2 linked regions of the Pigmentiphaga sp. H8 genome follow. The protein of the gene in region 1 interacts with the protein of each later gene in a pairwise test. Links are inferred from orthologs where the notes say so. Each region holds a gene or a part of one and is shown on either strand. Other genes may lie near its edges. The genes, in order: ndk and EGT29_RS23520.

Region 1 (11,295 bases):
TCCAGCAGGCGCGGCGCGTTGTCGGCCATCTCCTGCAGCGCGGGATTCTTGGTGTCCAGGACGCGCAGCGGATTCGTGTAGAGACGGCGCTGGCCGTCCTCGTCCAACTGGTCCTTGAACCCCTCCAGGTAGGTGATCAGGGCCTGGCGGTGCGCCAGCCGTTCCTCGGCCGAGCCCAGCGAATTGATCTCCAGCCGGATGTCCGCCAAGCCCAGGATCTTCCAGAGCCGCGCCAGCATGAGGATCAGCTCGACGTCGACGTCCGGCCCGGCAAAACCCAGGGCTTCCACGTCGATCTGGTGGAACTGGCGGTAGCGGCCGCGCTGCGGACGCTCATGGCGGAACACCGGTCCGATCGCGAACACGCGCTGGGGCCGGTCGTAGGTCAGGTTGTGCTCGATGGTGGCGCGCACCATGCCGGCGGTGAACTCAGGACGCATCGTCAGCGACTCGCCGTTCAGCGAATCGGTGAAGCTGTACATCTCTTTCTCGACGATGTCGGTGACTTCGCCGATCCCGCGCGTGAAAAGCCGCGTCTGTTCCAGCACCGGCGTGCGCAGGTTGCGGTAGCCGTAGCTGCGCAGCCATTCGCGCACCAGCGACTCCAGCCGCTCCCACTGGCCCGAATCGGCTGGCAGGATGTCGTTCATGCCGCGGATCGCGGTCACTTTCTTGAAACTATCACTCATATGGGGTCCCCCCCCTACGCGCTTCGCGCGCCCCCCAGGGGGCGGCACTGGCGGACCGGCGGAGCCGGATCCGCGGTGCCCTGGATTGGCGTCCAGGGGCTGCTAGGGGTGTATAAGGTTATCTCTTGCTGTAGCGGTTCTCGACGTAGCTTTCCACCAATGCCTGGAATTCACGGGCGATGTGCTCGCCCTTGAGCGTGACCGAGCGCTGGCCGTCGATGAAGACCGGTGCGACCGGCTGCTCGCCCGTGCCGGGCAGGCTGATGCCGATGTCCGCGAACTTGCTTTCGCCCGGGCCGTTGACCACGCAGCCCATGACCGCGACGTGCAGGCTCTCGGCACCGGGGTACTTCAGGCGCCAGACGGGCATCTGCGCGCGCAGGTAGCTCTGGATGTCGGCCGCCAGTTCCTGGAACACCGTGCTGCTGGTACGGCCGCAGCCCGGACAGGCAACGACCACCGGCGCGAACGCGCGCAGGCCCAGGCTTTGCAGGATCTCCTGGGCCACCACGACCTCGCGGGCGCGGTCGCCGTTGGGCTCGGGCGTGAGGGACACGCGGATCGTGTCGCCTATGCCTTCCTGCAGCAGGATGCCCATTGCCGCGGTCGAGGCCACGATGCCCTTGCTGCCCATGCCCGCCTCGGTCAACCCCAGGTGCAGCGGGTAGTCGCAGCGGCGGGAGATGTCGCGGTAGACCGCGATCAGGTCCTGGGCGTTGCTGACCTTGCACGACAGGATGATGCGGTCGCCCGGCAGACCCAATTCCTCGGCACGCCGGGCATTGTCGATCGCGGACACCACCAGCGCGTCGCGCATCACGGACTGGGCGTCCCAGGGCCGGGCCCGCCGGCCGTTCTCGTCCATCATGCGGGCCAGCAGGTCCTGGTCCAGGCTGCCCCAGTTCACGCCTATGCGCACCGGCTTCTCGTGGCGGCAGGCCACCTCGATCATCTGCGCGAAGTTGTCGTCGCGCTTCTTCCCCGCCCCCATGTTGCCGGGGTTGATGCGGTACTTGGACAGCGCCTGCGCGCACTCCGGATACTGGCTCAGCAGCTTGTGGCCGTTGTAGTGGAAATCACCCACCAGCGGGGCGTCCACGCCCATGCGGTCGAGCTGCTCGCGTACCGCGGGCACCTCGCGGGCGGCCTCGGCGGTATTCACGGTGATCCGCACGACCTCGGAGCCGGCCAGGGCCAGCTCCTTGACCTGGATCGCGGTGGCGATGGCGTCGGCCGTGTCCGTGTTGGTCATGGACTGCACCATGACCGGGGCCTCGCCGCCGACGGCGACCGACTTGCCGCCCCAGGCGATGCGCACCTGGCGCGTGGGCCGGCGGACCGCCGGGCCGGCGGGAAACGGCTCGGCCTCGGAAGCGTTGGCGATCGTGGACGGGCTAGGATTCATGATGCGGCTACTGGAGGGTGAGCCGGGCGACGTTGTCCCGGCGATACGGCGCGAGGTCGACGGGCGTGCCGCGCCAGGTCAAGTCTACCCCGTTGACGTTGCCGATCACGACACGGTACGGCGCTCCCGCCACATCCAGCTCGTAGGGCTCGCCAGCGGCGATGATCCGCGACACGGCCACGGTGCCGTCGGCGCGCCGCACTTCGACCCAGCTTGCCTGCCGCATCGTCATCGACAGGCCGGGCGCCGGAGCCGGGGCCGCCGCCGGCGGCTCCGGCGCCGGCGCTGGTTCGGGCGCGACGGGCGCAGCCGCCGCGGGCACGACTTCCTGCGGCACGGCGGGCGGCGGCTCGGCCGGGGCCAGCGGCGCCTCGGTCTGAACCGAGGTCGTGCCAGCCGCGGGCGTATCCAGGCTGGCCGTGGAAGCCTGCCCGAACGACAGCTTGCCTTGCTGGCTGAGCGCGTAGCCCAGCAGCACCAGCGCCAGCACCGCCATCACGCCGCCGACCAGCCAGGGGGCCAGCCGCCTGCGGCTGGCGGCCACCGGCCAGGTCCGGCCCGACGAATGCGCCAGCGGGCTGGACAGCGACGAGGCCTGTTCCAGCGATACCGGATCGGCCACCTGCAACTGGGGCGACAGCGCCTGCAGCATCGGCGCCGGATCCTGGTCCAGCAACCGCGCGTAGTTGCGCACGAAGCCGCGCAGCGGCATGCCCTGCGGCAGCTCGTTCCACTGTTCGTTCTCGAGCGCGCGGATCTGGCGCACGGCGAACTTCAGGCGGTCGGACACGTATTCCTGCGACCAGCCGCGTGCCTCGCGCAGGCGCGCCAGTTCCCGGCCGACCGACGACGAAGACGGCGAGCCGGCAGTGGGCGCCGGGCCCTCCTGCCTGCCGGCGGCACCGGTTTCGTGGGGTTCAGACATCGACGACTCCTTGTCCGGCCCTGCCGCAACGGCCGGCCCGGCACCGCGGTTGCATCATTCGCGCACCTCCACGATACGGCCAAACCGGGTCTCGCCCGCCAGGCGTTCCTTCAGGCGGGTACGATCCTTGACCTCGCCGGCCAACTGTCCGCAGGCCGCGTCGATGTCGTCGCCGCGCGTCTTGCGCACGGTGGTGACGATGCCGGCGTCCATCAGGCGCTGCGCGAACAGCCGGACCCGGGCCATGGGCGAACGCTTGAGCCCGGACTGCGGGAAGGGATTGAACGGAATGAGGTTGAACTTGCACGACACCTGCCGCGCAATGTCTATCAATTGCTTGGCATGCTCGTCGCCATCGTTGATGCCGTCGAGCATGACGTATTCGAACGTGATGAAGTCGCGCGGGGCGAACTCCAGGTAGCGCTGGCACGCCGCGATCAGTTCGCGCAGCGGATACTTGCGGTTCAGCGGCACCAGGTCGTCGCGCAGCGCGTCGTTGGGCGCGTGCAGCGACACCGCCAGCGCGACCGGACAGTCGCGCGCGAGGCGGTCCATCATGGGCACCACGCCCGAGGTCGACACCGTGACCCGGCGGCGCGACAGGCCATAGGCATTGTCGTCCAGCATCAGGCGCAGCGCCGAGACCGTGTTGTCGTAGTTGAGCAGGGGCTCGCCCATGCCCATCATGACGACGTTGCTGATGACCCGGTCGTCCTGGGTACCCAGCGGCGCGGGCATGCCGCCCGACAGCCGCGCGCCCTCGCGGTCGGCCTCGACCGTGCGGCGCGCCAGCCACAGCTGGCCGATGATCTCGTCCACCCCCAGGTTGCGGTTGAAGCCCTGGTGGCCGGTGGAGCAGAACCGGCAGGCCACGGTGCAGCCCGCCTGCGTCGAGATGCACAGCGTGCCGCGGTCGTCCTCGGGGATGAACACGGTTTCGATCGCGTTGCCGTTGCCGACGTCGAGCAGCCACTTGCGCGTGCCGTCGGCCGACTTGTGGGCGGTGACGACCTCGGGCAGCCGTATCTCGCACTGCCGCGCGAGCTTCTCGCGGAAGGACTTGGCCAGATCCGACATCTGCTCGAAATCGTCCACGCCGCGCTGGTGCAGCCAGCGCTGAAGCTGCTTGGCGCGAAACGGCTTGTCCCCCCAGTTTTCCACCAGCGAGGCGAGCTCGGCCCCGTCCAGCCCCAGCAGGTTGATGCGCGGGGATTCGGAACGTGTAGCCTCGGCCTGGGCGGCTTCGGCGAGCGGCGAGATAGTATTCATCCCGGCCTCCTGGGAAAAACGGACATCCAGGCTCAGCGGCTGTGGATGTTCAGTTCGGGGAAAAAGAAGGCGACTTCGACCTTGGCGGTCTCGACGGCGTCCGAGCCGTGCACGGCGTTGGCGTCGATGCTGTCGGCGAAATCGGCGCGGATCGTGCCCTTCTCGGCCTTCTTGGGATCGGTCGCGCCCATCAGGTCGCGGTTCTTCTGGATGGCGCTCTCGCCTTCCAGGACCTGCACGAACACGGGACCGGAGACCATGAAGTCGACCAGGTCCTTGAAGAACGGGCGCGCGGCGTGCACGGCGTAGAAGCGCTCGGCGTCGCTGCGCGAGAGCTGCATCATGCGCGCGGCGATGACCTTGAGGCCGGCAGCCTCGAAACGGGAAACGATCTGGCCGATGACGTTCTTGGAAACGGCGTCCGGCTTGATGATCGAAAGGGTGCGCTCGATAGCCATCAAAAACTCCAATAAAAACAAATACTTTGAGGGGAACTTAAACGTTAAATTGTATCACGGCTCCTTGACAGGACCGCTACCCCTGCCCACCCCGGACGCACCGTGCCGGCCCTACTGGAACCAGGCGGAACCCTGCGGCATACTTGGTGTCAGACACACCATGCCCTCGCGGGGCGAAACAGAGCAAAAAGACCACAAGGAGTCGCTCGACCATGAACGATCTACGCACTTCTCCCTTCAACCGGACCGGGGCTGCGCCCGGCGAGGTCGCGCGCAATCGCGTGTTGCGCAACACCTACTGGCTGCTGGCGCTGTCGCTGATCCCCACCGTGCTGGGCGCGGCGATCGGCGTCGGCACCGGCCTGGCCCAGGTCATGGGCGGCAGCCCCGGCCTGACCACCATGGTGTTCCTGATCGGCGCCTTCGGCCTGATGTTCGCCATTCAAAAGAACAAGGACAACGGACTGGGCGTCGCCCTGCTGCTGGTCTTCACCTTCTTCATGGGACTGATGCTGTCCCGCATGATCGGCTTCGTCATGGGCATGGCCAACGGCTCCACGCTCATCATGACGGCCTTCGGCGGCACCGCCGTGGTGTTCGGCACCATGGCCCTGCTGTCCACCACGATCAAGCGCGACCTGTCCGGCCTGGGCAAGTGGCTGTTCGTCGGCGCCATCCTGATCCTCGTGGCGGCCCTGGCCAACATCTTCCTGCAGCTGCCGGCGCTGATGCTGACCATCTCGGTCCTGGCCATCGGCATCTTCTCGGCCTTCATGCTGGTCGACCTGCAACGCGTCGTCAACGGCGGCGAGACCAACTATGTCTCGGCCACCCTGGCCATCTACCTGGACATCTACAACGTCTTCGTGAACCTGCTGATGCTCCTGGGCATCTTCGGCGGAGAGAGGGAATAACCCCCCCTACGCCCTTCGGGCGCCCCCTCAAGGGGGCGATGCGGGTGGACCGGCAAAGCCGGATCCACCGCATCCTGGGGTAATAACGGGCTGGCGGGGACTGGCGATACTACCTGGCATCTAAAGAACAACGGCCTTGCTCTCAAGCAAGGCCGTTTTCATATCCCAGGTACCCCAGACTCAGGGCACCGCGGATCCGGCTTTGCCGGTCCGCCAGTGCCGCCCCCTGGGGGGCGCCCGAAGGGCGTAGGGGGGCTATTCCAACACGGCTATGGACTCCACGTGGGCCGTATGGGGGAACATGTTGACCACACCTGCCGCTCTCAAGGTATAGCCGCCCTCGTGGACGAGGATGGCGGCGTCGCGGGCCAGGGTGGCGGGGTTACAGGAGACGTAGACGATGCGCCGGGGGCGGTCGGCCCCTAGTGTCGTCAGGGCCTTGGCCACGGCCAGGGCGCCTTCGCGCGGGGGGTCGATCAGCATGCGGTCGAAGCGGCCCAGGCTGCGCAGCCAGGTCTCGTCCACTTCGAACAGGTTCAGGGTCGAGAACGCCGTGTGCGCATCCACGCCATGCCTGCGGGCGGCTTCCAGCGCCCGGTCGGTCAGGGCCTGGCTGCCCTCCACGCCCACGACCTCGCGGCAGCGGGTCGCCAGCGCCAGGGTGAAATTGCCCAGCCCGCAGAACAGGTCGGCTACCCGGTCCTCGGGCTGCGGGTCGAGCAGCGCGAGGGCGCGCGACACCAGCACCCGGTTGATCGCGTGGTTGACCTGGGTGAAGTCGGTCGGCTTGAACGGCATGCGCAGCCCGAACTCCGGCAGCGTATAGGCCAGTCCGTCGATGTCCTCAGGCTCCAGCGGGTGCACCGTATCCGGTCCCTTGGGCTGCAGCCACCAATGAATGCCATGGCGCGCCGCGAACTCGCGCAGCACCGCCAGGTCCTCGTCCACCAGCGGAATCAGGTGGCGCAGCACCAGCACGATCTGGTTGTCGCCCACGGCGACTTCGATCTGCGGGACGCGGTCGCGCGCGGGCATGGCCGCGACCATCTCGCGCAGGGGCACCAGCAGCGAGGCCACGTGCGGATGCAGGACGTGGCATTCGCGCATGTCGGCCACGTAGCTGCTCTTGCGCTCGCGAAAGCCCACCAGCACCCCGCCCTTCTTGACCACCACCCGGACCGACAACCGGGCGCGGTAGCGGTATCCCCAGGCGGGGCCGTGGATGGGCGGCAGGACGCGCTGCGGCACCAGCTTGCCGATGTGCCAGAGCGTGTCTTCCAGCACGCGCTGCTTGATCGCCACCTGCGCGGCCGGATCCACGTGCTGCATGGCACAACCGCCGCAGACGCCGAAATGCGCGCAGCGCGGCGCCACGCGCTGCGACGACGCCTGCACCACGCTCTCGACTTCGGCCAGCTCGTAGGAGGGCTTGCGCTTGGTTATCTTCAGCATCACGCGTTCGCCGGGCAGCGCGCCGTCGACGAACACCACCTTGCCCTGGCGGCGCGCGATGCCGCGCCCTTCCAGGTCCACCGATTCGATGGCCACGGAACCGTCGTCGAATTCGACGGCAGCAGCCGTCCCTTCCAGGCTGTCCGCGGCCGCAATGTCTGCTTCTTGACTCATGTTCGGAATATCAGTTTTCCCGCGTGGCCGGCCTAGCGCGAGGCGGGCCAGTTCGCCAGGTATTCGCGCCAATGGGGCAGGTCCAGGGATTCCAGCGTGCTGCGCACCAGGTCCACTTCGGCGTCGTACTGGGCGCGGGACAGCATGCCGCGCATCAGCCGGAAGCGGCAATAGACCAGCCAGGTATTGACGACATCGGTTTCGCAATACGCGCGCACTTCCTCCTGGCGTCCGGAGCTCCAGGCGGGCCAGACCTGGCTGCCGTCCATGCCCATCTTGCCGGGAAAGCCGCACAGCTTGGCCAGTTCGTCCAGCGGCGCGTTGGCGCGTCCGTTGTATTTCGCCAGCAGGTCCATCAGGTCGCAGTGCCGGTTGTGGTAGCGGCTGATGTAGTTGCTGTAGCGGAAGTCGCGGTCGTCCTCGCCCATGTCCCAGTAGCGCGAGGCCTGGATGCCGTGGATCAGTCCGCGATAGTGCAGGACCGGCAGGTCGAAGCCCGAGCCGTTCCAGCTGATGAGCTGCGGCGTGTAGCGATCGATGGTCTTGAAGAAGCCGGAGATCAGCGTGGCCTCGGGGTCGTCGGCCTTGCCTATGCACTTGACGCGAAACCCGTCGTCATCGCGGAACACGCACCCCACCACGGCGATCTTCTGCAGGTGCAGCGGCAGGAAGTCGTGCCCCACGGCTTCGCGCCGGGCGGCGGTGGCGCGTTCGACCACCTCGGCATCGGGGACGTCCTCGCCCCACCCGTTCAGCGCGCGCAGGCCTTCCACATCGGGAATGGTTTCCAGGTCGAAGACCAGCATCGGTGTCATGGCGGGGCCTCAGCGTGGCGGCAGGTAGCCGGCGGGGTCGACCGGACGGCCCTGGCGCCGGATCTCGAAATGCACGCGCGGCGACTCGGCGTCGGTGCTGCCCAGTTCGGCGATCTTCTGCCCGCGCCGCACCGCCTGCCCTTCCTTGACCAGCATGGCGCGGTTGTGCGCGTAGGCGGACAGGAAGGTGTTGTTGTGCTTGATGATGATCAACTGCCCATAGCCGCGCAGGCCGCTGCCGCTGTAGACCACCTTGCCGTCGCCCGCGGCCAGCACCGGATCGCCCGGCGCGCCGGCGATGTCCAGGCCCTTGTTGCGGGTCTCGTGGAAGTTCTCGATGATCTTGCCGCTGGCGGGCCAGCCCCACTCCACCCGCTCGCTGGCCGGGTCGTTGCGCGCGGCGGGCGGTGTGACCGGAGTCGCCGGCGGCGCGACGGGCTCGGGCGTGGCCGGGGGTGTCGTGGGCGCGGGCGCCGGCGTACCCAGCGGCCGCGATGCCGATTGCGACGGCGCGGGTACCGGCGTGACCTGCGCCACGCCGTTGTCGGCCGGCTTGGCCGCGGTGGATCCCGGACGCGTCACGCGCAGGACCTGTCCCGGCCGGATCTGGTTGGGATCCTCCAGGCTGTTCCACTGCGCGATGTCCCGCCAGTCCTCGCCATGGTCCAGGGCGATGCGGATCAGCGTATCGCCGCGCTTGACGATGTAGGTATCGGCATCGATCAGGCGCGAGGATTCACGGCCCGCGGTGGCCGCGGGGCCGCCCGGTTGCTTGGCCGGCGTGGTCCGGTCGACGACCGGAACCGTCCTGGGGGCCGTGCCGCAGGCCGCGAGCACCAATGCGCAGCCCGTCCAGAGCAGCACCTGCCGTGCGGTCCGTCCGAGCATCCCCGCATCCGGGCGGGGTCGATTGGATTCCTCGCGGCTCGGCTTGCGCCAATTCTGCATCCCAGATCTCCTATTCATTACAACAACACACCGGACTGCAGGGGCACGAAGCGCACCGCCTCCAGTTCGGTTCGCACCCAGCTCTGGGCTCCGGTGCGCTCTATCATGACCAGTCGCTGCCTGGCGCCCCCTTCCGGGGCCACCAGGCGGCCGCCGACCGCCAACTGCGCCAGCAGCGCATCGGGTATCTTCAGCCCCGCTGCCGCGACGACGATGGCGTCGAACGGCGCGGCGCTCGGCACGCCCAGCATGCCGTCGCCGAAGACGAGGCGCACATGGGGCAGCCGCAACGGCCGCAGTTGGGTGCGGGCCAGTTCGTGCAAGGCCTTGATGCGTTCTATGGAATACACCTCGCGCGCCACGCCCGCCAGCACGGCGGCCTGGTAGCCGCACCCTGTTCCGACCTCCAGCACCTTGCCGAGTTCGCGCCCGTTGCGCGCCGCGGCGATCATGCGCGCGACGATCCAGGGCTGCGAGATGGTCTGCCCATGGCCGATGGGCAGCGCCGCGTCCTCGTAGGCGCGGCTGGCCAGCGCCTCGTCGATGAAGCGATGGCGCGGGATGGCATGCACGGCTTCGAGCACGCGTTCATCCGTGATTCCCTGCGCGCGCAAGCGCGCCACCAGCGCCGCGCGCATGCGCTCGGAATTGAGGCCGTGGTTGATTTCGCGCGCCGGGACCCTGGCCTGGATGGGGGCCGGGACCACCAGCCGTGCCGGCGCCACCCGGGTGTTGCTGTTCGTGGGCCTGGCCTCGTCGGGACGCACCGGCCGCGCGGGCGCTCCGGCGCGAACGGCTTGCGGACGTCCGGTGGTGACGCGCGTGTTGCTGTTCGCCGCCGTGACCGGAGGCAAGGGCGCGGCGGGCCGGCGGGCGGCGGTGGAGGCCTGGGACCCCTCTTGCCGCGACGCCTGCGCCGGGGTCAGCGGTTTGCGCCTATCCATTCCGTGGGAATCCATTCGCGCATGGGTTCGAGCTGTGCGTTGTGCGTCAGATCGAACCGCAGCGGCGTGACCGACACCGCGCCGTCGGCGCAGGCATGAAAGTCCGTGCCGGGCGTGGCGTCGGCCGCCTTGCCGGCGGGGCCGATCCAGTAGACCGGCTCGCCGTACGGGGTGGACGAACGCACCACCGGCTCGGAGGGATGACGCCGGCCGAGCCGGGTCACGCGAGGCGGCTTGAGTTCGGACAGCGGCAGGTTCGGAATATTCACGTTCAACAGGCTGGGCGCCGCCAGCGGGCTGGCGATGAAACGCTCGACGAAGCTGCGCGCGGCGGCGGCCGCCGCGTCCAGCTGCGTCCAGCCCTTGGACACCTGGGAAAAGGCGATCGACGGCAGGCCGAACAGATAGCCCTCGGTAGCCGCGGCGACCGTGCCGGAGTACAGCGTGTCCTCGCCCATGTTCTGCCCGTCGTTGATGCCGGACACCACCAGGTCGGGGCGCCGGTCCAGGAGTCCGGTCAGGGCGACGTGGACGCAATCGGACGGCGTGCCGTTGACATACAGGAAGCCGTTGGCGGCGGTGCGTACCGACAAGGGGCGATCGAGCGTGAGCGAATTCGACGATCCGCTGCGATTGGTCTCGGGCGCGACCACGATCAGTTCGGCCAGCGGCCGCAGCGCCTCGACCAGGGCAGCCAGTCCGGGCGCGAAATAACCGTCGTCGTTGGAAATCAGTATCAACATCTATCGCCCAGACCTCTTACGCAATGCGATCTCCTGTTGGCGTTACCGCGGGATGAAAAAAGCCCGCACGGCCTCCCTGCGGGCTAGTGTCGTCCGGAAAGCCGGGCAGCCACCCGGTTGCTTGACGGTTCCGGCTCCGGTCCCGCGCCCGTTTCCGGCCCGCCGAGTGCCCTCGGATTGTACATGAGCCCCCTGCCCGCCGTAGTGCTTTCCCCTGGGAAGCGCCCTAGCCCGGCGCGGGCGACTGCCGGTCGTACGCCGCCACCAGCGCATCCAGGAAACCTCGCACCGCCGGCACCAGGCCCCGCCGCGACGGGAACACCGCCTGCACGATTCCCTCCGGCGGAGAATACTGGGCCAACGTGACGCGCAGCAGGCCTGCCTCGACGTCGGCCGCCACCAGCGGCCACGGCAGGCACGCGATGCCCAATCCCTGAAGCGCCGTGCTGCGCAGGGTGTTCAGATCGTCGACCGACAGGCGCGGCACGTGCGCCACCGATATCTCGGCGCCATCCGGCCCGACGAAGCGCCAGACGTGCCGTTCCGCCGCCTGCATCAT
Region 2 (11,340 bases), 2.2 Mb from region 1 along the record:
CAGCTGAGCTAAACCCCCACAGAAACTTCCGCTTCTGCTAACTGGTGGGTCTGGTTGGATTCGAACCAACGACCCCCGCCTTATCAAGACGGTGCTCTAACCGACTGAGCTACAGACCCATATTCTTCGGATCTGCATCCCAGGCCAAGGAACGTCAAGCATCAACACGCTTGCCCCTTTTCCTCACCGATCCAGCTTAATGAACAACCGATAAGAGTGGACACTTGATCAAGCACTTTACGCGCTGAAAGGAGGTGATCCAGCCGCACCTTCCGATACGGCTACCTTGTTACGACTTCACCCCAGTCATGAACCCTACCGTGGTAAGCGCCCTCCTTACGGTTAGGCTACCTACTTCTGGTAGAACCCACTCCCATGGTGTGACGGGCGGTGTGTACAAGACCCGGGAACGTATTCACCGCGACATGCTGATCCGCGATTACTAGCGATTCCGACTTCATGCAGTCGAGTTGCAGACTGCAATCCGGACTACGATCGGGTTTCTGGGATTGGCTCCCCCTCGCGGGTTGGCTGCCCTCTGTCCCGACCATTGTATGACGTGTGAAGCCCTACCCATAAGGGCCATGAGGACCTGACGTCATCCCCACCTTCCTCCGGTTTGTCACCGGCAGTCTCATTAGAGTGCCCTTTCGTAGCAACTAATGACAAGGGTTGCGCTCGTTGCGGGACTTAACCCAACATCTCACGACACGAGCTGACGACGGCCATGCAGCACCTGTGTTCCGGTTCTCTTTCGAGCACTCCTAAATCTCTTCAGGATTCCAGACATGTCAAGGGTAGGTAAGGTTTTTCGCGTTGCATCGAATTAATCCACATCATCCACCGCTTGTGCGGGTCCCCGTCAATTCCTTTGAGTTTTAATCTTGCGACCGTACTCCCCAGGCGGTCAACTTCACGCGTTAGCTGCGCTACCAAGCTCCGAAGAACCCAACAGCTAGTTGACATCGTTTAGGGCGTGGACTACCAGGGTATCTAATCCTGTTTGCTCCCCACGCTTTCGTGCATGAGCGTCAGTGTTATCCCAGGGGGCTGCCTTCGCCATCGGTGTTCCTCCACATATCTACGCATTTCACTGCTACACGTGGAATTCCACCCCCCTCTGACACACTCTAGTTCGGGAGTTAAAAATGCAGTTCCAAGGTTGAGCCCTGGGATTTCACATCTTTCTTTCCGAACCGCCTGCGCACGCTTTACGCCCAGTAATTCCGATTAACGCTTGCACCCTACGTATTACCGCGGCTGCTGGCACGTAGTTAGCCGGTGCTTATTCTGCAGGTACCGTCAGTTACGCCAGGTATTATCCGGCGCCGTTTCTTTCCTGCCAAAAGTGCTTTACAACCCGAAGGCCTTCTTCGCACACGCGGCATGGCTGGATCAGGGTTGCCCCCATTGTCCAAAATTCCCCACTGCTGCCTCCCGTAGGAGTCTGGGCCGTGTCTCAGTCCCAGTGTGGCTGGTCGTCCTCTCAAACCAGCTACGGATCGTTGCCTTGGTAGGCCTTTACCCCACCAACTAGCTAATCCGACATCGGCCGCTCCAATAGTGAGAGGTCTTGCGATCCCCCCCTTTCCCCCGTAGGGCGTATGCGGTATTAGCTACGCTTTCGCGTAGTTATCCCCCGCTACTGGGCACGTTCCGATGCATTACTCACCCGTTCGCCACTCGCCGCCAGACCGAAGTCCGCGCTGCCGTTCGACTTGCATGTGTAAGGCATGCCGCTAGCGTTCAATCTGAGCCAGGATCAAACTCTTCAGTTTAATCTCTAGATTTGTTCGTACTATGGGTCGAAACCCATGGCACGATCGCTTGCGTACTCAAAGAAATTGCAGATAAATGATTTACCTACAAACTTCTTTATATGAGCACTTGATTTCTTTTGCGTCGATCGACTGAACCGGTTACCCGACCCAACCGTCTCGCACCCAACCAAGTGCCCACACTTATCGGCTGTTTATTTGTTAAAGAGCGGTACTGCCTTTACTGCTTCGCTTCCTTGCCGTTCGCTGCGCTGTTTTGCTAGCGCTGCGTCATCAGCAGAGAAACGAGATTATGAAGAAGTTTTTTACGTCTGTCAAATCGTCGTTAGCGCTGCTAATTTCGATTCGTCAGACCCTTGCTGCGCTACCACCCTGCCGCAAGGCCCCTTCTTTTGGTCGGCTGCTTCGCTGCGCCCGCTTATGCGTAACCGCTGCTGAAACTGCCTTCCTCACCCTTCGCTTGCTTCGCTGCGCTGTTCGCGTTGCGTTGTTTGCGTCGAGAAAGAGACTATAGCACGCATTGAAATCGGCACGCAAATCGATCCAGGCTTTCTTGTCAGTTTCGTGACTGGAATCGGGCCTTTTCAGGCCCCGATACAGCGCGCAAAGCGCGCTGTATCGCCGTTTGGCATGGGCAAAAAAATTTTTACGACTCGCTGGCAGGGGCTCCTGCCCCACTACTACTTATGCTGGAACGACGGAGGGCGCTTGGCGATGAAGGCATCCATGCCTTCCTTCTGGTCGTGCGTGCCGAACAGCGAATGGAACAGGCGTCGCTCGAACTGCATGCCTTCGGCCAGCGGCGTCTCGAAGGCGCGGTTCACCGCTTCCTTGGCCATCATGACCGAGGGCAGCGACATCGAGGCAATGACGGTGGCCATTTCGATCGCCTCGTCCAGCAGCTTGTCCGCGGCCACCACGCGCGAGACCAGGCCCGCGCGTTCGGCCTCGGCCGCGTCCATCAGCCGGCCGGTCAGCACCAGGTCCATGGCCTTGGCCTTGCCCACCGCGCGCGGCAGGCGCTGCGTGCCGCCGGCGCCGGGAATGATGCCCAGCTTGATCTCGGGCTGCCCGAAGCGCGCCGTCTCGGCCGCCACCAGGATGTCGCACATCATGGCCAACTCGCAGCCGCCGCCCAGCGCATAGCCGGCCACGGCCGCGATCACCGGCTTACGGATGCGGCGCAGGGTCTCCCAATTGCGGGTGATGAAGTCCGAGGCGTAGGCCTCTATATAGGAGAGGTCTTTCATCGCGCCAATGTCGGCGCCCGCGGCAAAGGCCTTTTCGCTGCCGGTGATGACCATGGCGCCGATATCGGGATCGGCGTCGAACGCCAGCAGCGCCGCTCCCAGCTCGTCCATCAGCGCGTCGTTCAGCGCATTGAGCGCCTTGGGACGATTCAGGGTCAGCAGGCCGACCCGGCCACGATTTTCGACCAAAACCAGAGCTTCGCTCACGTCCACACTCCTTCCTATATATAGATGTACCCCGGGGGCGCCTCAAGCATACCCGCACCCGCGGCCCCCGCGGCTTGAGTTTCCCCCCGCCATGGCGCACCATCTTCGGTTCCGTATCTCGAGGAAAGGACATGGCTGGAGGAGCAAGCAGCGGCCGCAGCATCATCGGACTGCTGCTGGCCGCGGGCCGGGGATCGCGCTTTTCGGCGGACGGCAGCGCGAACAAGCTGCTGGCCCGCGTCGACGGCCGGCCGGTCTGCGCCGGGGCGGCCCAGGCCCTGCGCGGGGCGCTGCCCCGGGTGGCGGCGGCGGTCTCGCCCACGGCTCCCGGGGTGGGCGAGGCGCTGCGGCAGGCCGGATGCGAGGTCATCGTGTGCGACCGCGCCGCCGAAGGCATGGGCGGCACGCTGGCGCAGGCCGTCTCGTGGCTGTCGTCCCGGGAACAAGCGGCCGGCAACGAAGCGCCCGCCTGGTGCATCATGCCCGCCGACATGCCCTGGGTGCGTGCCGATACCGTGGCGGCGCTGCGCGACGCCTGGCTGGCGCTGCCTCCGTCCCGGCGCGAACGCGCGGTGCTCGCGCCCACCTATCGCCAGATGCGCGGCCACCCGGTCCTGCTTGGAGCGGACTGGGCCGCGGCGCTGGCGCAATTGCAAGGCGACGAAGGCGCCCGCGCCCTGATCTCCGGCCAGGTCACCCCCCTGGCCGTGGAAGATCCGGGCTGCGTTCGCGACGTCGACACGCCGGACGACCTGGCGCCGGGCCCGACGCTCCTGGGATGAGGAGCCCCTAGGCGCTGACGCGCAGCGCCATGGATGACCAACATGAAGGAACCTATGCAACGGACCGCCGTTTCCAATCGCCCCGCGCCTCGCCGGCGCGCGTCCCAGCCGGGCACGCCCATGGCCGAAGCCATCTCTTATCGCCTGGAACTCATCGATCCGGCCGGGCACCGCTGCCGGGTCACGATGTCCATTCCCGACCCCGACCCGACCGGGCAGTGCGTCAGCCTGCCCGCCTGGATACCCGGCAGCTACATGATCCGCGACTTCGCGCGGCAGATAGAAAGCATCGAGGCGCGGGCGTGGGGCCGCAAGATCGAACTGAGCAAGCTGGACAAGCAGACCTGGCAGGCCGCGCCCTGCCGCGGGCCGCTGCAGATCGTCTGCGAGATCTACGCCTGGGACCTGTCGGTGCGCGCCGCGCACCTGGACGAAAGCCACGGGTTCTTCAACGGCACCAGCGTCTTCCTGCGCGCGGCCGGCCACGACGGCGTGCCCTGCCTGCTGGAACTGGTGGCACCGCGCGGCCTGGACTGGAAGGTCTACACCAGCCTGCCCGAGGCCGAGGGGCATCCCCAGCGTGCGCCGCGCCACGGTTTCGGCATGTACCGCGCGCCGGACTACGACGCGCTGGCCGATCACCCCATCGAGATGGGCACGCCCCAGGTCGCCAGTTTCGAGGCCTACGGCGCGCGGCACGAGCTGGTCTTCACCGGCGACATTCCCAACCTGGATCTCGAACGGCTGGTGACGGACATCCGCAAGATCTGCGAGAAGCAGATCGCCTTCTTCGAACCGCGGACGCGGCGGGCGCCGTTCCTGGACAGTTCGGACCGCTATGTCTTCATGACCATGGTCACCGGCGACGGCTACGGGGGCCTGGAACACCGTTCGTCCACCGCGCTGATGACCTCGCGCTCGGACCTGCCCGTGCAGGGACGGCCCGAGCAGACCGACGGCTACCGCAACTTCCTGGGCCTGGTCAGCCACGAGTATTTCCACACCTGGAACGTCAAGCGCATCAAGCCCGCGGCCTTCGCGCCCTACGACCTGGACCGTGAGAACCATACGCGGCTGCTGTGGCTGTTCGAGGGCTTCACGTCCTATTACGACGACCTGTTCGTGCTGCGGGCCGGCGTGATCACCGAACCGGACTACCTGCGCACGCTGGCCAGGACGGTATCCCTGGTGCACGCGGCACCCGGCCGCTTCAAGCAATCGGTGGCGGAAAGTTCGTTCGACGCCTGGACGCGCTACTACCGCCAGGACGAGAACTCGCCCAACGCCATCGTCAGCTACTACACCAAGGGCTCGCTGGTCGCGCTGGGGCTGGACCTGCTGCTGCGGCATGAAACCGGCGGGCGCCACAGCCTGGACGACGTGATGCGGCAGCTGTGGGCGCGTTATGGCCGCGATTTCTACCGGGGCGGCGCGCGCGGCGTCGAGGAAGACGCCATGCCGGACCTGATCCGGGAAGCCACCGGCGTGGACGCGCGCGATTTCCTGCGCCGCCACGCCTACGGCCGCGAGGACGTACCCTTGGCGGAACTGCTCGCGCAGCAGGGCCATGCCCTGACCTGGAAGGCCTCGTCGCCGCTTCCTTCCCTGGGCGTGAAGACCGCGCGCCAGGGGGAGGACCTGCGCCTGGCCACCGTGTACACGCTCGGCCCGGCCCACCGGGCGGGGCTGTCGGCACAAGACGTGCTGGTGGCCATCGACGGCCTGCGCGTGCAGAACGGCAACCTGGACAAGCTCCTGGCGCGCTACCGGCCCGGCGACCTGGTCGAGATCCATGCGTTCCGGCGCGATGAACTGCGCCGGTTCACGGTGAAGCTCGAGCCGGCGCCGGAAACGGAGTGCGTGATCGCGGCGGCCTGACCCGGCCGCCGGCCCTCACCAGGCGACGGGTTCCCGCCCCTGCTCCGCCAGCCAGCGGTTGGCGGTTTCGAAATGCCCGCACCCCAGGAACGGCACCGGCGGACGCCGGGCCGACAGGGGCGAAGGATGATTGGCCATCAGCACCAGGTGTCTGCCGCCGGGCGGCAGCAATGCCTGCTTGGCCTGCGCGTGCGCGCCCCACAGCATGAAGACCTTGGGCGAAGGTTCGCGCGCGATCGCGGCGATGACCGCGTCGGTGAACGCCTCCCAGCCCTGCTTCGCGTGCGAGGCGGGCGCGCCGTCTTCCACGGTCAGCGACGTATTGAGCAGCAGCACGCCCTGCCGGGCCCACCGTTGCAGATCGTTGCCGAAAGCGGCGGGATTGCCGCCGAAGCTGGCCGCGATCTCGTTGAAGATGTTGCGCAGGCTGGGCGGCCGCTTGAAGCCGTCCGGCACCGAGAACGCCAGGCCCTGGGCCTGGCCGGGGCCGTGATAGGGATCCTGCCCCAGGATCACGACCCGGGTGGACTCGGGCGTGGCCAGATCCAGCGCGCGGAACGGCAAGGCCGGATAGATCACCGCGCCCGCTTCCCGGCGCAGGTCGACGAAGCGCCGCAGCGCGTCGAACGACGGGCTGGCCAACGCCTCGGCCAGCAAATCGCGCCAGCCGGCAGGCAGGCGATCCACGTGGCCTTGCAGCGGTTCGGCCAGGCGGTTGTCCGGCTCCGCCGCGAACAGATCGGCGGGCGCGCTCACTGGACTACCCTCCTGTCGCTGCGCGACATCCTCCCCGAGGGAGGTCGCGCGCCCTTCGGGCGGCCGGGCGGGCGCGCTCATGCGAACAGCCGCGACAGTTCGGCGCCGGGATCGGGCGCCCGCATGAAGGCCTCGCCCACCAGGAAGGCGTTGACGCCGTACTCGCGCATCTGGCGGACCTCGGACTGGCCCAGGATGCCGCTTTCCGTGACCACGCGCTTGCCGGCCGGAATACGTGGCAGCAGGTCGATCGTGTTCTGCAAGGAGACCTCGAAAGTCCGCAGGTTGCGGTTGTTGATGCCGAGCAGGCTGGTACGCAATTCCAGCGCCGTATCCAGCTCGGCCGCGCCGTGGACCTCCACCAGCACGTCCATGCCGAGTTCCAGGGCCAGCGCTTCCAGGTCCCGCAACTGCGAGGGCGCCAGCGCGGCCACGATCAGCAGGATGCAATCGGCGCCCATCGCACGCGCCTCGACCACCTGGTAGGCATCGACGATGAAATCCTTGCGCAGCACGGGCAGCGCGCACGCGGCGCGGGCGCGGCGCAGGTAGTCCTGCGATCCCTGGAAGAACTGCACGTCGGTCAGCACGGACAGGCAGGCCGCGCCATGCGTGGCATACGAGGCCGCGATCTCGTCGGGCTGGAAGTTCTCGCGCAGCAGACCCTTCGAAGGCGAGGCCCTCTTGATCTCGGCGATGACGCCGGACTGGCCCGCCGCCACCTTGGCCTCGATCGCCTGCGCGAAGCCCCGCACGTCCTGCCGGGCCTCGGCTTCGCGCCGCAGGTCGGACTCGCTGCGAAGCAGGCGCGCGGTGGCGACCTCTTCGGCCTTTACTTCCAGTATGCGTTGGAGAATGTCACTCATGACCCACCCATCAAGATTCCTGTGCGAAGGCGGCTTATTGCGCCGCCTTCCTGGTGAACGATACGAACTCGTCCAGCCGCGCGCGCGCGGCGCCGCTGGCGATCAGCTCGAAGGCCTTGCGTATGCCCTCGGCCACCGATGACACGGTATTGCCGGCATACATGGCCAGGCCGCCGTTCAGCGCGACGATGTCGCGCGCGGGGCCTGGTACGTTGGACAAGGCTTCCAGCACGAGTTCACGGGATTCGTCGCGATTGGCGACTTTCAGGCTGCGGTTGGACACCATCTGGAGACCGAAGTCCTCGGGATGGATCTCGTATTCGTGCACTTCGCCGTCGCGCAGCTCGCCCACCATGGTGGCCGCGCCCAGCGAGGCCTCGTCCATGCCGTCCTTGCCGTAGACCACCAGCACATGCTTGGACCCCAGGCGCTGCAGCACCCGCACCTGGATGCCGACCAGGTCGGGATGGAACACGCCCATGAGCTGGTTGGCGGCGCCGGCCGGATTGGTCAGCGGCCCCAGCAGGTTGAAGATGGTGCGCACCGCCAGTTCCTTGCGGATGGGCGCGATGTTCTTCATGGCCGAGTGGTGAACGGGCGCGAACATGAAGCCGATGCCGGTGGCTTCGATGCATTCGGCCACGGCCGCGGACGGCAGCATGACGTTGGCGCCCAGCGCCTCCAGCACGTCGGCGCTGCCCGAGGACGACGAGACCCCGCGATTGCCGTGCTTGGCGATCTTGGCGCCGCCGGCCGCCGCCACGAACATGGCCGCGGTCGAGATGTTGAAGGTATGCGCGCCGTCGCCGCCGGTGCCGGCCAGGTCGACCAGGCGGTCGGTATCGGGAACCTGCACGCCGTCGGCGAACTCGCGCATGACCTGCGCGGCCGCGGTGATCTCGCCTATGGTCTCTTTCTTGACGCGCAGGCCCATGATGAGCGCGGCCGCGGTCGCCGGCGACATCTCGCCGCGCATCAGCATGCGCATCAGCGACAGCATCTCGTCGTGGAATATCTCGCGGTGTTCGATGCAACGCACCAGCGCTTCGGTCGGGGTAATGGACACCATGGACTCCTTGGGAAATCGTTGCCGCTGGTTCATGCGTTCAACTGCAGGAAATTGCGCAGCAAGGCATGGCCATGCTCGCTCAAGACGGATTCGGGGTGGAACTGCACCCCGTAGACGGGAAGGCTGCGGTGGCGCAGGCCCATGATCTCCCCATCGTCGGTCTGCGCCGTCACCTCCAGGCAGTCGGGCAGGCTGTCGCGTTCGACCGCGAGCGAGTGGTACCGGGTGACCGTGTAGGGAGACGGCAAGCCTTGGAACACGTCGCTGCCCGTATGGGTCAGGGCCGACGTCTTGCCGTGCATGATCTGCCGCGCGCGGACGATTTTGCCACCAAACGCGGCACCGATGGACTGGTGGCCCAGGCACACGCCCAGGATGGGCACCTTGCCGGCATAGGCCTGGATGAGCGGCACCGAGATGCCGGCCTCGGCGGGCGAGCACGGCCCGGGCGAGACGCAGATGCGCTCGGGCGCCAGGGCCGCGATCTCGTCCAGCGTGATCTGGTCGTTGCGATACACCCGCACGTCCGCGCCGAGTTCGCCGAAGTACTGGACCAGGTTGTAGGTAAAGGAATCGTAATTGTCGAGCATCAGCAGCATGCCGCTCTCCCCGTGGAATCGAACAGGCCGGTGGCCGGGAACACGTCGGCGATCGCGCCGTCCGGGAGCTGGCGCCACCACGCGAGCGACGAGCCACGATGCACGTGTGCGGGGGTTCGGCTGGCAAGGGGGGATACTGCTGGATACACGGACAATCTCCTGGATCGGGAGCCGCCGTGCCGGGGGAGCTGTGTGAATTCGCGACCTGCCACCGGTTACGGCGGCAGGGTGCAGTTCTCGAACCGCAACAACGTGCCGCTTCCTAGCGGAAGCGCCACCACTGAGCTGCTTGGTTCGAAACGATGCGGTTCATGTCTTGAAGTGAGTCGGGAGCCGCGGCCATGTGCGCGTTTCAGCTCCGGCGGGAATTCTAGCGCGTCCGCGTTTCGCTTGTCGAACGGAAGAAATGGGGACGGAACAAGAACGTCCCCACCGCCTTCTTCCCTAAAACGGCACCCCGTCCAACCGCCCCATCTTGCCGCTGGCGAAGTCGCGCTTGGCCTGCAGCAGGCGCTCGGGCGTGTCCATCACGAACGGCCCACCGAAGAAAATCTGCCCCTGCGCCGGCGGCCCACCCAGCAGGGCGACGTCTGCGGGGCCCTGCGCCGTGGCCCGCAGCTCGACCGAGTCGCCGGGCGCCAGGACCGCCAGCGCGCCGGCGCCGAGCGTCCTGCCATCGCCGAGATCCAACTGGCCGTCCAGCACGACCAGGCCCAGCTCCTCTTCCGGCACCGGCAGCACGGTACGCCCTCCCGAAGCCAGCCGGACATGTGCCAGCAGCGTGGGCATGGTCGTGGCCATGGGGCCGGCATGCCCACCGATGTTTCCCGCGATCACGCGCACGCGCGCGCCGCCCTGTTCGAATTCGGGAATGCTGCCGCGCCGGAAGGACGCATAGGCGGGCTCGATCAGCTTCTGTCCGGGTGGCAGACTGGTCCAGAGCTGCAGGCCATGGCGGCCGCCGGCCGGCTGCTCGGCGTGGAGCATGCCCCGGCCGGCCCGTATCCATTGGGCGTCGCCCGCGCCCAGGCGGTCGCGGAAACCTTCGCTGTCGCGGTGCTCGACCTCGCCCTCCAGCAGGTAGCTGATCACCTCTATGCCCGCGTGCGGATGCGGCGAATCGCCGATGCCGCGCCGGGACCGATGGCGATAGTGGTCGATGAAAACGAAAGGCCCCAGCGAAATCCGGTCCCGCTGCGGCAACGCGCGCCACAGCAGCATGTCGCCGTCATCGATGACGCGCTGCGCGGGCAGCACGGCGGATACAAGGCGTTCGGTCATGATGAAGATTCTCCTGTCATCGTTCAGGCGCCGGCCACGGCCAGGCCGTCGATCCGCAGCGTCCCGATGGCGCCGTGCATCTCGATCGGCGCGATGTCCTTGCCGTGGACCACCACGCCGCCCGCGATCTCGATCTCGCGCGCCGAACCGCCGGACTTGACGCTGAGCGCGATGGCCGACAGCTTCACGACCACGCCCTTGACCAGCGAATCGCCGGTGCCGCCAAAGGTCTCGATGCCGCGGCGCACCGACAGGCGGCCGATGGGCTGGCTGATCTGGATCCCGACCGCGCCGTCCGCATGCGTGACGAGCCGGTCGAACTCCGCCACGTTGACGGTACCGTCGTAGACGTTGAAGGCGCGCGCGCCCTGCCCGAAGGTTTCGATGGGCGCGTGCACGCGCAGTTCGTTGACCACGCCGAAGTTGACGAAGCCGATACCGCTGGGGCCATACGAGGTCAGCTTTTCCCGCGCGTCCCAGCGATCCACCGTGCCCCAGTTGTCGAGCACCATGTCGTTGACGCCGTAGGTCACGACCGGCCCGAGGTTGCGCACCACGTCGACGAAGGCGTTGCTGACGGTGAACACGCCGCCGGTGATCTGGTCGGGCGTGCCGGCGGGAATCCGGCCGTCGCTATGGACCGCGCCGGTTTCCAGCAGGGACACAGCCAGGCGCCCTCCCCCGGACATGCCGCTGACGAAGATCCCGCTGCCCAGCACGGGTGCGGTGGGCCGGCCGGCCGACAGGCCGGTCAGGCGTGCGCTGATGGTCACGGCGGCATCGTCCTGCATGTTCCACAACGTGAAGGCGCCCTGGGTCACGTAGACGCCATAGCCTTGCGGCCGGTCGGCCCGGGCCCGCGCATCGGCCGCGA

The links.
Region 2: the proteins of ndk (region 1) and EGT29_RS23520 interact in binary tests that used the Escherichia coli proteins (3 or more experiments, as listed by UniProt). The link is inferred for Pigmentiphaga sp. H8 from one-to-one orthologs.

What each region holds. Positions count from the first base shown.
Region 1 is NZ_CP033966.1:2,810,695-2,821,989, reverse strand. Bases 3,034-5,970 are described here. They hold ndk (nucleoside-diphosphate kinase), read right to left. Parts: upstream 4,747-5,970; coding sequence 4,321-4,746; downstream 3,034-4,320. Other genes in these bases: rlmD (23S rRNA (uracil(1939)-C(5))-methyltransferase RlmD), read right to left, coding at 5,916-5,970; EGT29_RS13385 (Bax inhibitor-1/YccA family protein), read left to right, coding at 4,959-5,660; rlmN (23S rRNA (adenine(2503)-C(2))-methyltransferase RlmN), read right to left, coding at 3,074-4,288. Outside these bases: hisS (histidine--tRNA ligase), read right to left, coding at 1-689; ispG (flavodoxin-dependent (E)-4-hydroxy-3-methylbut-2-enyl-diphosphate synthase), read right to left, coding at 808-2,094; EGT29_RS13400 (RodZ domain-containing protein), read right to left, coding at 2,102-3,019; more of rlmD, read right to left, coding at 5,971-7,286; EGT29_RS13375 (3'-5' exonuclease), read right to left, coding at 7,319-8,101; EGT29_RS13370 (peptidoglycan DD-metalloendopeptidase family protein), read right to left, coding at 8,111-8,989; EGT29_RS13365 (protein-L-isoaspartate(D-aspartate) O-methyltransferase), read right to left, coding at 9,067-9,774; 5'/3'-nucleotidase SurE, read right to left, coding at 9,972-10,736; EGT29_RS13355 (LysR substrate-binding domain-containing protein), read right to left, coding at 10,963-11,295. UniProt on the Escherichia coli protein: Major role in the synthesis of nucleoside triphosphates other than ATP. The ATP gamma phosphate is transferred to the NDP beta phosphate via a ping-pong mechanism, using a phosphorylated active-site intermediate.
Region 2 is NZ_CP033966.1:4,997,410-5,008,749, forward strand. The notes cover bases 4,782-7,763. They hold EGT29_RS23520 (uracil-DNA glycosylase), read right to left. Parts: upstream 6,652-7,763; coding sequence 5,911-6,651; downstream 4,782-5,910. Other genes in these bases: EGT29_RS23515 (M61 family metallopeptidase), read left to right, coding at 4,782-5,895; trpC (indole-3-glycerol phosphate synthase TrpC), read right to left, coding at 6,729-7,517; trpD (anthranilate phosphoribosyltransferase), read right to left, coding at 7,552-7,763. Also shown: EGT29_RS23505 (enoyl-CoA hydratase), read right to left, coding at 2,459-3,235; EGT29_RS23510 (NTP transferase domain-containing protein), read left to right, coding at 3,367-4,017; more of EGT29_RS23515, read left to right, coding at 4,138-4,781; more of trpD, read right to left, coding at 7,764-8,583; EGT29_RS23535 (aminodeoxychorismate/anthranilate synthase component II), read right to left, coding at 8,616-9,185; EGT29_RS23540 (pirin family protein), read right to left, coding at 9,630-10,466; EGT29_RS23545 (hypothetical protein), read right to left, coding at 10,490-11,340. UniProt on the Escherichia coli protein: Excises uracil residues from the DNA which can arise as a result of misincorporation of dUMP residues by DNA polymerase or due to deamination of cytosine.